Regions from separate parts of the Caballeronia sp. TF1N1 genome, predicted to be linked through region 2. Evidence: riboswitches for the same ligand, from Rfam matches in the RefSeq annotation. Region 2 holds a riboswitch; the other holds the start of a gene.
What was found. A riboswitch is a leader RNA that binds a small molecule or an ion and turns the genes downstream of it on or off. The one in region 2 is predicted to bind cobalamin.
Positions count from the first base shown of each region.

Region 1 (7,856 bases), on a different contig from region 2:
TGATGGTGTGGGCGTACAAACGTCAGAAACGCGTGTCCGGCAACGCGGCGTAAATCACGCCGCGTTCTCCGGCACAGCAGTTATCGCCCCATTTGCACCGAACCCGACACGTCGACGGTCACCGTCGTCGTGCCGGCTTCGAGCGCCATCGGCGCGCCGACCTTCGCGTCCGCGCCAAGCGAGCGGGCCTGCATCATCATCACCGGGCGCGGACCCGCGCCGCTGTGGCCCACGTTCACTTCGCGGATCGTGAAGTTGGCGTAACCGAACGCCTGACTCGCGGCCTGCGCTTCCTTGCGGAACGACTCGATGGCCTGAGTCGAGAGCTTCTGCTCGGCGGCGCGCTGCGCTTCGGGCGACAGCGAGAACGCGACGCTGCCGACTTGCATGGCGTTACTCATCTTGCCCGCGAGCTTGGACGCCGCCGCGAAGTCGTGCGATTCCAGCACGACCTCCGTGCGGCCGCGCCACGCGGAGATCTTGCCGTCGCGATCCGTGCTCGGATAAACCGTGAACGAGCCGCTTTTCGCGGTCACGTTGTCGACGCCTTTTGCTTCGCGCAATGCGGCTTCGGCGCGCTGATTGAGCGTGGTGGTGAGCGACGATGGATCGGCCGCTTCCTGCTCGTAGAACAGCGTGATGTTGACGACATCTTGCGGCACTTGCGCGCTGGCTTGCGCGGATAGCGAAAGCACGCCGGATGGCTGCGGATTGGTAATTACCGTCTGAGCGGCGGCCGAAAGCGGAAGCGTGAGCGCGGCGCTCGACATCGCGACGAAGGCGAGGGCGGCGGCGGTTTTCTTGTCGATCATCTAAGGACTCCGAGTGCAAGAGCATCGCGTGATTCGCGACCGCACTTAGGCGCTTCGTTCGTTCCCTTAGTTCCCTTGAACGATTCGCGCGCCCTAGACCAGACGCTCGGTTATGAAGCGCCACTGCGCCTCGGTCACGGGCGTGATCGACAGCCGATTACCGCGCGCGAGCACTTGCATGTCGGCGAGTTCCGCGTGTTCGCGCAATGTCGCGAGCGGAATCAACAGCGTCTTCTTGACGAAGCGCACATCGACGAGCATCCAGCGCGGCGTCTCCTGCGTGGACTTGGCGTCGAAGTACGGGCTTTTGGCGTCGAACTGAGTGGGATCGGGATAGGCCGTAGAACAGACTTTGGCGATGCCCGCAATGCCCGGCTCCGGGCAACTCGAATGATAGAAGAGCACGCCGTCGCCGACTTGCATCTGGTCGCGCATGAAGTTGCGCGCCTGATAGTTGCGCACGCCCGTCCACGGGAGGGTTTTCTTCGGCGCGTGCGCGAGATGATCGATGCTCGCTTCGTCCGGTTCGGACTTCATCAGCCAGTAGCGCATGATGGATTCGGCAACGGGGTTTTAAAACGGGCTCGACAAAAGCAAACGGCATCGGTATGAACCGATGCCGCTGGAGTAGGGTCCCCACCTCGGCCGCTAGGCCGGCATCCTGAACCTGGGTTCAAGATTGGTCGCAGTAAGCAACACTTCGGGTACATCAGACAGAGTGACGCGCGCGCCCGTGCTGCAAGTTTCCACAACCGTGCCAATGTAGCATTGGTTCAAGGAATATATGACCTTGGCGAACCAGGCAGGGAGTAGTCACTCTACACCAATCGAATGTCTAATGCAGCCTCTCGACACCAATTGCGCAGTTTCTTTTTTCGATTGACATCGCGCGACCGATTAGCGTTCGCCAAGGAGCGGCGTGGCGGCACTTCGGTCACTGCACTTCATACTGCGCGATGACAGCACCAAGCTGTTCGTTCATGGAGTGCATCGTGCGGCGAATTTCCTCGGCGGGGAAGGCCTCGCCATGACGCACGCTTTCTTGCAGCCTCAGCAATTCGGAAGCGAGTGAAAGCGCGGCCATCACCGCGATGCGGTCTTGCCCGCGCACGTTGCTTGCATTGCGCACCTTGTTCATCTCGGCGTCGACCCGTGCCACCGCTTCCCGCAGCGCGCCTTCGGTTTCCGGCGAACAGGCGAGGCGATATTGCTGGCCGAGAATGGATACTTCGATCTGCGTGGTCGTCATGCCTTCTCTCCGTGATGATGCTCGCTGTGCTCTCCCGCGTGCGCATGCTCGTGCGCGGCTTGCACATCGTGAGAACGGGCATCGAGGAGATCGAGCTGATTTTCCGTCTCGGCATGATTCGCGGACTTGCCGCGCGGCAACTTTTCGAGAATCGCGTTCAGGCGGACCTGCGCGTCGTCGATCTTGGCCGAGAGGGAATCGCGTTCGGCTTGGAGCGTGTCGCGCTCTTCGCGCATTTGCACGAGCTCTGCCTGCACGTTCGCGTAGTCGCTACGCAGTTGTTCGATTTGTGCTTCAAGCGCGAGACGCGCCTGATTGTGCCGCTCGCTGATCTGGATCAGCCGGCCGATATTTCCTGACAGTGATTCGAGTTCGTTGAGCATGTGCTGCGTCCTCTAAAGACCTCGCATTCTAGCGCGGTTCAACGGAGCTTCCGATAATTGTCTCGTTTCGAGACGTAACAGCACGCGATCATGCGTGCATCGCGATGCATTCGTGTGTGGAAAGCGCGGGCGCTGCCGATGTGTTGCGACGGCGGGTTCTAGTTGGTTCGTCGTGAGCCGTGTGTCTTGCGATGATCGGCCAGGGTCGTTTCTTGACGGTCCTGAATCGCGCTCCTACACTTGCCGCACTTTTGGTGCTCGCGTCCGCATTTCTTTTGCGGGCGCAGTCAAACGGGAAACAGGAAGCGGCGCCGCCAAGGCCACGCCAACCTGTGCTGCCCCCGCAACGGTAAGCGACCGCAACGCAAGTTGCAAGTCGTCCCTTGCGCGTTTTTCGCCGCGCCGTCGTGTGAGTTTGCTTGCGAGTCTGTCTGATTCGCAAGAATCCGCCGCTCGACGCAGGCAAGGCGAAGAACGTGTCGATGCCACTGCGCTTCATGCGTGGGAAGGCGGGACGGTGTGTCGCCAGCCCGGATACCGGCCAACTGTTCAGCGCGTTCGTCTGTTCGCATTCGAGCGCGCTCGTCGCGCATTGGCCTTGCGGGGAGCGAGGTCGCGCCAGCCTACGCATGGGAACATTTCACGCATGGTATCGCCACTTGCCCGACACGCGGGCAGACGCAAAACGATCGAACGCGCTGCGCTCGTCGCCCTCAACACATGGCTGCTCGCTCATGAAGCGCTCGCGGACGAAGCCTCGCAACCGCCGCTCGCGCCCGTCGTCGTGACCGCGACGCGCACCGCGCAACCTCTCGCCGATACGATCGCGCAGACTTCGCTCTTCGACGCCCAGGATATCGCCGATAGCAATGCCTACGACGCGCTCGGCGTCATCGGTCTTGCGCCCGGCGTGCAGGTGACGCGCAATGGCGGCCCGGGAGCGAATGCAAGCGCGTTCATACGCGGCGCGTCCTCGACGCAATCGCTCGTTTTGATCGACGGCGTGCGTGTGGAGTCCGCATCGCTCGGCTCGGCGCAGCTTGCGCAGATCATGCCGGATCAGATCGACCGCATCGAAGTCGTGAACGGCAACGTGTCGGCGCTGTACGGCTCGGGCGCGATCGGCGGCGTCGTGCAGATCTTCACGAAAGACGGCGAGGCGCATCCGCCGCGCTTCTACTTCGAGACGGAATACGGCAGCTATCACACGCAGCGGCAAGCGGCGGGCGTTTCCGGCGCGCTCGATAGAGAAGGCCGCACGACCTTCAGCTTCAACGTATCGCGCGAGAAGACCGATGGTTTCTCGTCGATCGATCCCGCGCTCGCGCCCAACGCCAATCCGAACGCGAACGGTTATCTGAACGAAAGCATCGCGGCCACGCTGCGCCACAAGTTCGGCGACAAATGGGACGCGGGCGTGCGCTTCTATCAGTCGAACGGCATCGACAGTTTCGACGATGCCTACGGCTTGCCCGGCGATCTCAACGATTCGCACAGTCGCGTGCGGTCGACATCGGTGTTTGCGAACGGCCGTATCACGGACCAGTGGACCACGCATTTCACGGTCGCGCAGGGACAGGACCGCGCGAACATCGAGCAGAACGGCATCTATACGAGCCGCTTCAATTCCGAGGATCGCCAGTATCTGTGGCAGAACGACTTTCGCCTGACGGAGGCGCACAAGCTCCTGTTCGGTTACGAGCATCTCGACCAGACGCTCGATTCGGATCAGTTCAGCGCGCCGGATCGTCACGTGAATTCGGTGTACGCGGGCTATGTGGGACGCTTCGGTCCGAGCGAAGTGCAGGCCAATCTGCGCCACGACCAGTATTCCGATTTCGGCGGCGCGAACAGCTACTATCTGGGCTATGCGTACAACATCGACACGCACTGGCGCGCGAGCGCGAGTTACGCGGCGTCGTTCCGCGCGCCGAGCTTCGACGATCTCTACTATCCGTTCAGCGGCAATCCGTCCATTCAGCCCGAGCGCAGTCATTCGGTGGAAGCGGCGCTGCAGTACGCATCGGACCAAGTGGGCGTGCTGCGCGTGACGGCGTTTCAGACGCGCTATTCGAATCTGATCGATTACGTATCGGACGGCAGCGGCTTCTATATCGCGCAGAACGTCGGACGCGCGAAGGTGCAGGGCGTCGAGGGATCGTGGGCAGGGCATGTCGGCGCCACTGATTTGCGCGCGGGCGTGACGTTCCAGAATCCCGTCGATGAAACCGGCAATCAGGACCTGACGCGCCGTGCGCGGCGTTTCGCGAGTTTCAGCGCGCATCGCTCGATAGGAAGCTGGCGCGTGGGTGGCGAGTGGATCGTGAGCGGTGCGCGCAGCGATTACGATTCGACGCTCGCGGGCTATGGCGTCGTGAATCTGTCGGCGCGCTATGACATCACGAAGTCGTGGTACGTGAGCGCGCGTGTCGACAACCTCTTCGACCGGAACTATGAACTGGCTTATTCGTACAACACGCCGAGGCGCGGCGCTTATGTCACGCTCGGCTGGCGCCCGTCGTGAGCGACACCGTTGACCTGCGCCGCGCGATGAACGCGAAACGCGCGTTAGGCATCTGGGCTGCGCTCGGGCTTGCCGCGTTGCTTGTGTTCATGGCGTCGCTCGCGCTCGGCAGCGTCGCGTTGCCCTTGCCGCGCGCCATCGCGGCGTTGCTGCACGCGCATGCGGCCGCGCCCGATATCGCCGATGACATCGTGCTCACCTTGCGTTTGCCGCGCGCGCTTGCGGGTTTCGCTTCGGGCGCCTTGCTCGCGCTTTCCGGCGCGCTGCTGCAAGTGCTGTTGCGCAATCCGCTGGCCGAGCCGTACGTGCTCGGCGTATCCGGCGGCGCAGCGACCTTCGCGCTCACGGCGATGCTCGCGTCGCTGCCGTGGTGGGGCATCGATCTGGCGGCGTGCGCGGGCGCGTTCGCATCCATCGTGCTGGTGCTCGGACTCGCGCGACGCGACCTGTGGCACGGCGACCGCGATGCCTCGCCGCGTCTTCTGCTGACAGGGGTCGTGATAGCGGCGGGCTGGGGCGCGCTCATCACGTTGATCCTCAGCATTGCGCCGGAGAATCGCTTGCGCGGGATGATCTTCTGGCTGACGGGCGACCTGAACGGCGCAGCGACGCCGTGGCCCGCGCTGATCGCGCTCGTCGTCGCGATGATCGTCGTCGTGCCGCTCGCGCCGCAACTCAACGTGCTGTTGCGTGGCGATACGGCCGCGCGTTCGCTCGGCGTGCCTGTCTCGCGCGTGCGGCTGTCGGTGTATCTCGTCGCATCGCTTGCGGCAGCGGCGGCTGTCACGACGGCGGGCACCATCGGCTTCGTTGGGCTCGTCGTGCCGCATTTATTACGGCTCGCGTTCGGCAACGATCAGCGCATGCTCGTGCCGGCGTCGGCGCTAGCAGGCGGCCTCGCGGTAATGAGCGCCGATCTCGTCGCGCGCACGGCGATCGCGCCCGCGCAATTGCCGGTGGGCGTGGTGACCGCACTCGTCGGCGTGCCGATGTTCCTGTGGATGCTGCTGGCGAGACCGCGATGACCCTGCATATCGAACACGTCAGCTTGCGCGCGGGCGCACGCACGCTCGTGGAAGACCTCACACAAAGTATCGGCGCGGGCGAGATGTGGTGCATAGCCGGGCCGAACGGCGCGGGCAAAACCACGCTCATTGGCGTGCTCGCGGGTTTGACAAAGCCGGCCAAAGGCGCGATATCGCTCGATGGCCGCGCACTCGCGTCCTGGCGCGCGGCGGATCTCGCACGCGCGCGCTCGCTGATGCCGCAAAGCTCGCACGATGCCTTCAGCGCGACCGTACTCGACACCGTGCTGCTGAACCGCTTTCCGTATGTCACGGGCTGGGGCTGGGAGAGCGCCGAAGACCGCGCTGCCGCGCATGCCGCGCTCGATGCGCTCGGTCTTCTATCGTTCGCCTCGCGCGATGTCCTGACATTGTCGGGCGGCGAACGGCAACGCGTGACGCTCGCCGCCGTGCTGTGCCAAAACACACCGCTCTTGCTGCTCGACGAACCGCTCGCGCATCTGGACCTGCATCATCAAATCGATTGTCTGCACGTACTGGCCGACGCCGCGCGCAAGTCCGGCCGCACGGTGATTTTCTCGTGTCACGATCTCAATCTCGCGCGGCGCTTTTCGACGCACGCGCTTTTGCTCGATGGCAAGGGCGGCGCGCACGCCGGTCTCGTCGCGGACGTGCTCACGCCTGAACGCGCGAGCGCCGCGTTCGGCTATCCGCTAGCCTTGATTCGCGATGGCGAGCACGAAGCGCTCGTGCCGTCCATTCCCGTTGCACGCACCTGAAGGATTGCCGATGTCAAACGCCCACGACTTGCCCACGCCCCGCGCGCCAGACCGTTCGCGCGAAGCCGAACTGCAACGCATCATCGATACGAAAACGAAGCCGCCGGGCAGCCTCGGTCGGCTCGAAACGCTCGCGCTGCAAATGGGCGCGATTCAGCGCACGACGAAGCCGCGCATCGAGCGCCCGGCGATGATCGTGTTTGCGGGCGATCACGGTATCGCGGCCGAGGGCGTGAGTCCGTATCCGCAAGAAGTGACCGCGCAGATGGTCGCGAATTTTCTGGCGGGCGGCGCGGCGATCAACGCGCTGTCGCGTTCGGTCGGCATGATGCTCGAAGTGGTCGATGCGGGCGTGGCGACACCGATTCCCATCGATAGCGGCTACGAGCGTCTGTCGCTCGGCCTCGGCACGCGCAACTTCGCGAAGGAAGCGGCGATGTCGCGCGAGACCGCGCTCGAAGGCATCGCGCGCGGCGCGGCGCGTGTGCGGCATCACGCGGCGCTCGGCACGAACGTGATCGGCTTCGGCGAGATGGGGATTGCGAACACGTCGGCGGCGGCGTGCCTGATGAGCCGTCTGTGCGGTGTGCCCATTGGCGAATGCGTCGGACGCGGCACGGGTCTCGACGATCGCGGCCTTGCGCACAAGCGCGACGTGCTTGGCCGAGCGCTCGCGTTGCATGCGGCCGAAGGCGATGCAATCGACACGCTCGCGACGTTCGGCGGCTTCGAGATCGCGATGATCGCGGGTGCGTGTCTCGCTGCGGCGGACGCGGGCATGACGATTCTCGTCGATGGCTTCATCGCGACTTCCGGCCTGCTCGTCGCGGCGAAGATCGCACCCGAGGTGCTCGACTACTGCGTGTTCGCGCATGCGTCGAACGAGGCGGGGCATCGGGGCATGCTCGCGCATCTGCATGCGGAGCCGCTGTTGCAACTCGACATGCGGCTTGGCGAAGGCACGGGCGCGGCGCTCGCGTTGCCGATCCTGCGCGCGGCCGTGGCGTTCGTCGATGAGATGGCGAGCTTCGAGGCGGCGGGTGTCACGGATAAGCGAGAGTGACGGCGATGAGCATCACCCGCA
Region 1 covers NZ_CP084626.1:661,860-669,715, forward strand. Annotated here, with positions in the region: gene lgt (prolipoprotein diacylglyceryl transferase) at 1-53, shown strand, start outside; gene LDZ28_RS03055 (SIMPL domain-containing protein) at 81-812, opposite strand; gene LDZ28_RS03060 (EVE domain-containing protein) at 906-1,364, opposite strand; RNA gene ssrS (6S RNA) at 1,442-1,624, opposite strand; gene LDZ28_RS03070 (cell division protein ZapA) at 1,747-2,061, opposite strand; gene LDZ28_RS03075 (ATPase) at 2,058-2,444, opposite strand; cobalamin riboswitch at 2,680-3,005, shown strand; gene LDZ28_RS03080 (TonB-dependent receptor domain-containing protein) at 3,091-4,968, shown strand; gene LDZ28_RS03085 (iron ABC transporter permease) at 4,995-5,993, shown strand; gene LDZ28_RS03090 (ABC transporter ATP-binding protein) at 5,990-6,772, shown strand; gene cobT (nicotinate-nucleotide--dimethylbenzimidazole phosphoribosyltransferase) at 6,783-7,835, shown strand.
Region 1: another riboswitch for cobalamin. It lies ahead of LDZ28_RS03080 (TonB-dependent receptor domain-containing protein); the one in region 2 lies ahead of cobW (cobalamin biosynthesis protein CobW).

Region 2 (7,856 bases):
CGATAGCCGCGAGCAAGAGCGCCTGCTGCAAGGCCTCCTGCCCGACGAGCGCGGTAAAGGGAAACACCGGAAAATCAGCGTCGTTCGGGTTCAAGTCTGTCGGCCTTCGAGTTGCAGTTCGACATCGAGCAAATGGCGCGTCACGTCAGCGCGATAGCCGCCCGGCTCTTGCCATAAACCGCGCTCCATGGCTTCGAGCAGACGCTCGCATATCGATTGGAGCGCGTGAGGATTGTGCTGCGTGATGAACTCGCGCGTGTCTGCGTCGTTCACGTAAGCGTCGGTTACGAGCGCGTATTGATGACCCGATACGACACGCGCCGTGGCGTCGTATCCATAGAGATAATCCACCGTTGCAGCGAGTTCGGACGCGCCTTTGTAGCCGTGACGCTTGACGCCGTCGATCCATTTTGGATTGACCACGCGCGAGCGCACCACGCGTGCAATCTCTTCGTTCAAGGTCCGCACGCGCGGCGCGGCGGGATTGCTATGATCCGCGTTATACGCCTGCGGTTGCAGGCCCGAAAGATAACGCACGGCCGCGACCATGCCGCCCTGAAACTGATGGTAGTCGTTCGAGTCCAGCAGATCGTGCTCGCGGTTATCTTGGTTCTGAAGCACGACATCGAGCGCGGAAAGCCGCGTGCCGAAGCTCGCTCGCGCATCCACGCCGTCTTGCGCCTGCGAATACGCATAGCCTCCCGTGCTTTGATACGCGGCCGAGAGATCGGCGTCGCTCTGCCATTGCTTCGCATCGATCAGTTCCTGCAAGCCCGCGCCATACGCGCCCGGCTTCGTGCTGAACACGCGCCAGCCTGCACGTTGCCGCGCTTCTTTCGCATCGATACCGCGACCGATCAGTTCATCGCGCTCACGCATGATACGCGCGCGAATCGGATTGATATCCTCGGGCTCGTCTTCGAGTTCGGCGACGGCTTGCACTGCCGCATCGAAAAGATGCATGAGATTGGCGAAGGCGTCGCGAAAGAACCCCGATACGCGCAAGGTAACGTCGATACGCGGCCGGTTGAAGATGGAGATTGGCAGTATCTCGAAGTCCGTCACGCGATTGCTTCCCGCCGCCCACTTCGGCCGTACGCCGATCAGTGCGAACGCCTGGGCCATATCGTCGCCGCCAGTGCGCATGGTCGCCGTGCCCCACACGGAAAGGCCGATGGCGCGCGGGAAATCGCCGTGATCCTGCACGTGTCTTTCCACCAGCAGATTGGCCGACTTGAGGCCGATGGACCACGCGGCCTGCGTCGGCAATGCGCGTGTGTCGACCGAATAAAAATTGCGTCCGGTAGGCAACACGTCCGGTCTGCCGCGCGATGGAGAACCGCTCGGACCAGGCGGCACGAAGCGGCCCTCAAGCCCGCGCTTCAGTTGCTCGAGCTCTTGCGGACCACACGCGTCAAGACGCGCGAGCACATCGCCTTGCAAGCGTTCGAGCACCAGCGTCGTTTGCGGCCCCGGCGATTCGGCATCGCCTTGGAATAGTTGCAACGCTAACGATTCGAGGCGTTCGCGTGTATCGCCATGATGCCGCCAAGGCGCGTCGACCGCGTTTTGAAGCGCGTCGGGGCGAGGTCCATTCCATGGCGCCGCCCAGTCGGCATCGAGCGGATCGAACGCTTCACCGAGCGCGAGATCGCGCGCCATGGCCGTGATGAGACTTGCATTCGCACCGCGTCCGTCGCCGGTCGGAAAACGGCCCAATGCGAGCAGCGTATCGCGCCTTTGCACGCCTTCGGGCGATACGCCGAACACATGCAAGCCATCGCGTATCTGCGCTTCCTTGAGTTCGCACAGATAGGCATCGGCACGCGTAAGCAGTGTGTCTTCACCCTGCAAGTCGCCCGGTGCGTCGAGCCCGAGTTCCTCATGCAATCTGTTCTCGACGATGTTCGCGAGGATGGACTTGCGCAGCAGCTTCGCGCGGCGCGTATCGACCATGAGCGCTTCGTAGTATTCGTCCACTTGTCGTTCGAGATCCTGCAACGGCCCATAGTTTTCGGCTCGCGTGAGCGGCGGCATCAGATGGTCGATGATGACCGCCTGCGCGCGACGCTTGGCCTGACTTCCCTCGCCCGGATCGTTCACGATGAACGGATAGAGATGCGGCATGGGACCGAGAATGAGATCGGGCCAGCACGATGCCGACAACGCAACGCTCTTGCCCGGCAGCCATTCGAGGTTGCCATGCTTGCCGACATGCACGAGCGCATCGGCCTGGAAACGCAAGCGCAACCAAAAATAAAACGCGAGATACGCATGCGGCGGCACGAGCTCGGCATCGTGATAGCTCGCATAATCGTTGCGCTCGCGCGAGCGCGAAGGCTGAATGCCGATGAACACTTCACCGCAACGCAAGCCTGCAATCATGAAGCGGCCGCGCCGTATCGTCGGATCGTCTTCAGGCGCGCCCCATATATTTTCCAGTGCTTGCCGTGCATCCAGCGGCAACGCGCGATAGGCATCGAGATAATCTTCGAGCGCAAGACTTTGCAGGGCCGGGCGAAGATCGCGCACGACAGGGTCGTTCGTCACGCCTCGCGTAAGCGCTTCGATGAGCGCATCGCCATGCCCGGGAATCTGGTCTAAGCGATAGCCTTCACGCTCGAGCAACTGCAAGATGTTGATGGCCGATGCCGGCGTGTCCAGTCCCACGCCGTTGCCAATGCGCCCTTCGCTCGCCGGATAATTCGCCAAGACGAGCGCGATGCGCTTGCGCTCGTTCGGCGTATGTCTGAGCTTGCACCAGCGCGCGCTGAGTTCGGCGACGAAGCGCATGCGCTCGGTATCGGCTTGATAACACACCACATCGACCTGCGTATGCGGGCATCGATAAGCAAGCCCCTTGAAGCTCACGGCTCGCGTGATGATACGGCCATCCACCTCGGGGAGCGCCACGTGCATGGCGACATCACGCGAATTCAGGCCTTGATGGTCCTTCTGCCAGTCATCGCGATTGCCCCCGCTCAAGATCACTTGCATCACGGGCGCATCGCCGGCCACTTCGAATGCTTCGCTTTCTCCGATCACGCCCGCAGCGAACGCCGTGGTATTGAGCACGAGCGATGCACCATGCTGCGCGCACAAACGCTCCACTACTTCGCGGCTCAGACTTTCCTTGAGCGATGCAATCGCAATGGGCAGCGGATTCATGCCCTCGCGTTCGAGCGCTTCGATGAATGCATCGAACACAGCGGTGTTGCCTGATTGAAGATGCGCGCGATAGAAAAGAATGGCAACCACCGGCGCGCCTTCGGTCCAGCGTTCGCGCCAATCGTCGCTAGAAGCGCTTTCGCGCTCGGGGTGATAGATCGCGACCGCGGGCAACGCGCTCGGCGCGCGCGCTTCTCGTCCCCAACCGAACGCGCGATGCGCAATGGCGCGTAGAAACTCTTCGGCATTGCGCGCGCCGCCTTCACGTAAATAGCGCGACAGGTCGCGGCAGAACGCGGCATCGGCCGTACTCTTGCCGATGAGATTCGGGTCTTCCGCAAGATCGCCCGAAAACATGGCGAGCATTTGCTTTTCGCGCTTTGCCAAAGCGACGAGACGCTCGATACCGTAGGGCCAATACGATTCGCCGCCGAGATGATCGACGATGACGACCTTTGCATGACGCAGAATGTCGTCGACATAAAAGTCGACCGAAGCGTTCTGGCGCAGGAACGATTGATTTGCGAGCCGCACTTCCGGAAAGCCGGGGCCGAGACGCGGAAAGACGCTTGCGAGCAGCGCGAGCGTGGTATCGGCCGAACTGAGCACGACAATGGGCGCGCGCGTCTGCTCGATCCGCATCACGCCTGCGGCGTCGTCGACGAAGCCTCCCGGAGTCGTGCGCAGCAGATGCATCGCTCAGGCCTGCACGGGTAAGTTCTGCAACGCGGAAACGAAGGCACGTTGCAGCGTTTCGCGGTCGAGGTCCTCGCCGATAAGCACGAAGCGACTCGATGCCTCGCCTTCGTTCCAGCGCCTGTCGAAGTAACTGTCGAAGCGTCGCCCCACGCCTTGCACGACGAGCCGCATGGCGGCACCCGGCAACGCCGCGAAGCCCTTCACACGGTAAATCGTGTGCTTTTCCACCAGCACGTGCAGTGCCGCAAGCAGCTGTTCGCGCGACTCGACATCCGCTGCGACCACCACGGAATCGAACTCGTCGTGATGATGATCCGCATGACCGTCTTCGTCGGGCGAGCCATGATGGTCGTGCCGCAGATGAATGGTCTCTTCCGATGCGGATTGCAAGCCGAGCAGCGCATGCACGTCGAGCTTGCCCATCTGCGCGGGAACGATCTTCACTTCGGGCGGAATCTCGGGGCGCACGAGCGCATCGACCTTGCTCAACGCGGCGGCATCCATGAGATCGGTCTTGTTGACGATGACGAGATCCGCCGACGACAGTTGGTCCTCGAACAACTCATGCAACGGCGATTCGTGATCGAGATTCGGATCGGCCTTGCGCTGCGCATCGACGGCGCTGGGATTTGCCGCGAACTGACCGCTTGCCGCAGCCGGACCGTCGACCACGGTAACGACCGCGTCCACGGTGAAGGCGTTCTTGATGGACGGCCAGTTGAAGGCCTGCACGAGCGGCTTGGGCAAGGCAAGCCCGGACGTTTCGATCAACACGTGATCGATCCTGTCGCGCCGTTCAAGCAGTTGCTCCATCACCGGATAAAACTCTTCCTGCACGGTGCAACACAAGCAACCGTTCGCGAGTTCATAGAGATTGCGTTCGGCGGAGCCTGCTTCGTCGTCGCAACCGATACCGCAGCCCTTGAGAATTTCTCCATCGATACCGAGCTCGCCGAACTCGTTGACGATGACCGCGATGCGCTTGCCCTGCGCGTTCGAAAGAATGTGCCGCATCAGCGTGGTTTTGCCGCTGCCGAGGAAGCCGGTCACGACCGTGACGGGGATCTTGCGCGTTTGCATCGTTGCTCCGTGCTTGATTGATGCGTGCGCCCTATGCGTGATGGTGTGCGCGATGCGGTCTATTCGACCTTTGCAGCAGCATGGACATGGACAAGCGCACGACTCGGTGGATCTGAGGGATACGCCGCAACCCCGCGGCTAAGGAAATCCCTTCGGTAATTCTGGCCGGTATCCGGGCTGACGAAAATAGCCGCTTCGCCTTCCCGCGCCGGACGCTTTGAACGCCTAGCACAGTGGCTTTGAAACCGGCTTGCCGCGCATGTCATGCGTGGCTTTCGCTTACCGTTGCGGGGGCAGCACAGGTTGGCTTGCGTTCGCCTGAACGCGCGCTTCCTGTTTCCCGTTCAACTGCGCGCTAAAGACTTGGCGCGCGAGCACCTGAACTATTGAAAGTCTAGGGCTAGCGGGGTTAGGCGTCAAGAAAGCATGGTGCCTGCCTAAGCGTCCGGTATGGTATCTTTCCTCCGCCTTAAGGCTTTTCAAGTCGACCTCCATGAATTGGCTTCGTTTAGCATGAGCGCCGCGCTCGTCATCGGCATCGGCTGCCGCCGCGGCGTAAACGCCGAAGCAATAGAACGCGCTGTGCGTGGTGCGCTTGGCACGCTCGCATTTGCCGATATCGTCAGCGTGGCAAGCATCGACGCTAAGAAAGACGAAGCAGGATTGCTCGCATTTTGCGAGCGTCATCAATTGCGCGTGGATTTCTTTAGCGCCGATCAAATCGAGCGCGCGCCTGGGAAATTCTTATCGCAGGCCAGGCGGCATTTGAATGTCGACGGCGTATGCGAGCCTTGCGCGCTCATCGCCAGCGGCGGCCGGCTCGTCGTGCACAAGACTATCGCGGGCGGCGTGACGGTCGCTATTGCAGAGACACCATCGAAGAAACAAGCATGAAAACCGATACCGAATCGCATTTGCGCATGACCCAGCGGCGCAAGGAAGGCCATGAGAAAAAGCAGGCCGCCGCCGACCATGAAAAGGGCCTGTTGATCGTCAATACCGGCAACGGCAAAGGCAAGACCACCGCTGCATTCGGCATGGCCATGCGCGTGCTCGGGCACGGCATGAAACTCGGCGTGGTGCAATTCATCAAAGGCGCGCTGCACACGTCGGAACGCGATTTCCTTGGCGCAATCGCGCATTGCGATTTCGTGACGATGGGCGATGGCTATACGTGGAACACGCAAAATCGCGAGGCGGACATCGCCACGGCGCGCAAGGGATGGGACGAAGCACGACGCATGATCCAAAGCGGCGAGTATCAGATGGTCGTACTCGACGAGCTCAATGCCGTGCTCAAGTACGAATATTTGCCGCTTGAGGAAGTACTCGGCGTGCTAAAGGCACGGCCGGCCATGCTGCATGTCGTCGTGACGGGACGACACGCGGCCGATGAGCTCATAGAAATAGCCGATCTCGTCACCGAAATGCGCCTCGTAAAGCACCCTTATCGCGAGCAGGGCGTCAAGGCGCAACGCGGCGTCGAGTTCTGACGCAATGGCAGACTGTCCCGCACTCTTCATCGGCGCGAGCGCGTCGCATCAAGGCAAGACCACGGTGACGGCCGCGCTTGCACGTCATCACACGCGGCAAGGCAGGCGCGTGCGCGTCTTCAAGACCGGGCCGGATTTTCTCGATCCGATGATTCTCGAGCGGGCATGCGGGTCGCCCGTTTATTCGCTGCATCTTTGGATGGTCGGACTGGAAGCGTGCCGCGCGATGCTTTCCGCGGCCGCCAAGGAAGCCGACCTTATTTTGATCGAAGGCGTAATGGGCCTCTTCGATGGCACGCCGAGCAGCGCCGATCTCGCCGCTGCGTTCAATGTGCCAGTGCTTGCGGTAATCGGCGCGCATGGCATGGCGCAAACCTTCGGCGCGCTTGCGTTCGGACTTGCGCGTTATCGGCCCGATGTGCCGTTTCATGGCGTGCTTGCAAATCGCGTGGCGTCTGCGCGCCATGCACAGATGCTGGCCGAAGCCATCCCCGAAGGGCTGCGCTATTGCGGTCATTTTTCGAACGCGGACGATATCGCGCTACCCGAACGTCACCTCGGCCTTACTCAAGCGCGGGAAGTGGCGGACCTGGATGCGCGTCTCGACCGCGCCGCCGATGCCATTGCCGCGACCACGCTTGCCGATTTGCCGCCGCTCGTTCGCTTCGACGACGACATCACGCCAAGTGAACCGCCGCGTCTTCTCGACGGATTGCACATTGCGATCGCGCGGGACGCCGCGTTTTCATTTATTTATCCCGCGAATGTCGATTTGCTAAAGGCATCGGGCGCAAGCGTCAGCTATTTTTCCCCGCTAGCGGATGAGCCCGTACCCGCCCATGTCGATGCGCTCTACTTGCCCGGCGGCTACCCCGAGCTTCATGCCGCGACGCTTGCTTCCAATGCGTGCACGCGCGCTTCGATAAAAAAACATATCGCGCGCAATCGCGCGGTAGTCGCGGAATGCGGCGGTATGCTCTACCTGCTCGACGCACTGACGGATGTCGAAGGCAATCGTCATTCAATGCTAAGCGCCCTTCCCGGCGACGCCACCATGCAACGCCGTCTTTCGCGGCTGGCGATGCAACGAGTCGACACCGCCCACGGTCCGCTCACCGGCCACACCTTTCACTATTCGACGCTCAAGACATCGATGCAGCCTTTCACGGCAGCCACGCACGCAACGACCGGTGCGCAGGGCGAAGCGCTTTATCGTCATGGCGCGATAACGGCCACTTACATGCACGCTTACTGGCCCTCGAATCCTGCGGCAATGGCTGCGCTCTTTCGCGGCGAAGCGCTATGACGACACCGACCGAAATCGGGCCACGCGACCTCGCCGAAATGATCGAACGCGCCAGCGCGCAGGAACCAATCGGCTCGCCGTGCACCGGCGTGTGCAAGCTCGATGCATCG
Region 2 covers NZ_CP084627.1:576,329-584,184, reverse strand. Annotated here, with positions in the region: gene LDZ28_RS16680 (ATP-binding protein) at 1-94, opposite strand, end outside; gene cobN (cobaltochelatase subunit CobN) at 91-3,864, opposite strand; gene cobW (cobalamin biosynthesis protein CobW) at 3,868-4,947, opposite strand; cobalamin riboswitch at 5,093-5,344, opposite strand; gene LDZ28_RS16665 (cobalamin biosynthesis protein) at 5,461-5,841, shown strand; gene cobO (cob(I)yrinic acid a,c-diamide adenosyltransferase) at 5,838-6,440, shown strand; gene LDZ28_RS16655 (cobyrinate a,c-diamide synthase) at 6,445-7,746, shown strand; gene LDZ28_RS16650 (DUF1289 domain-containing protein) at 7,743-7,856, shown strand, end outside.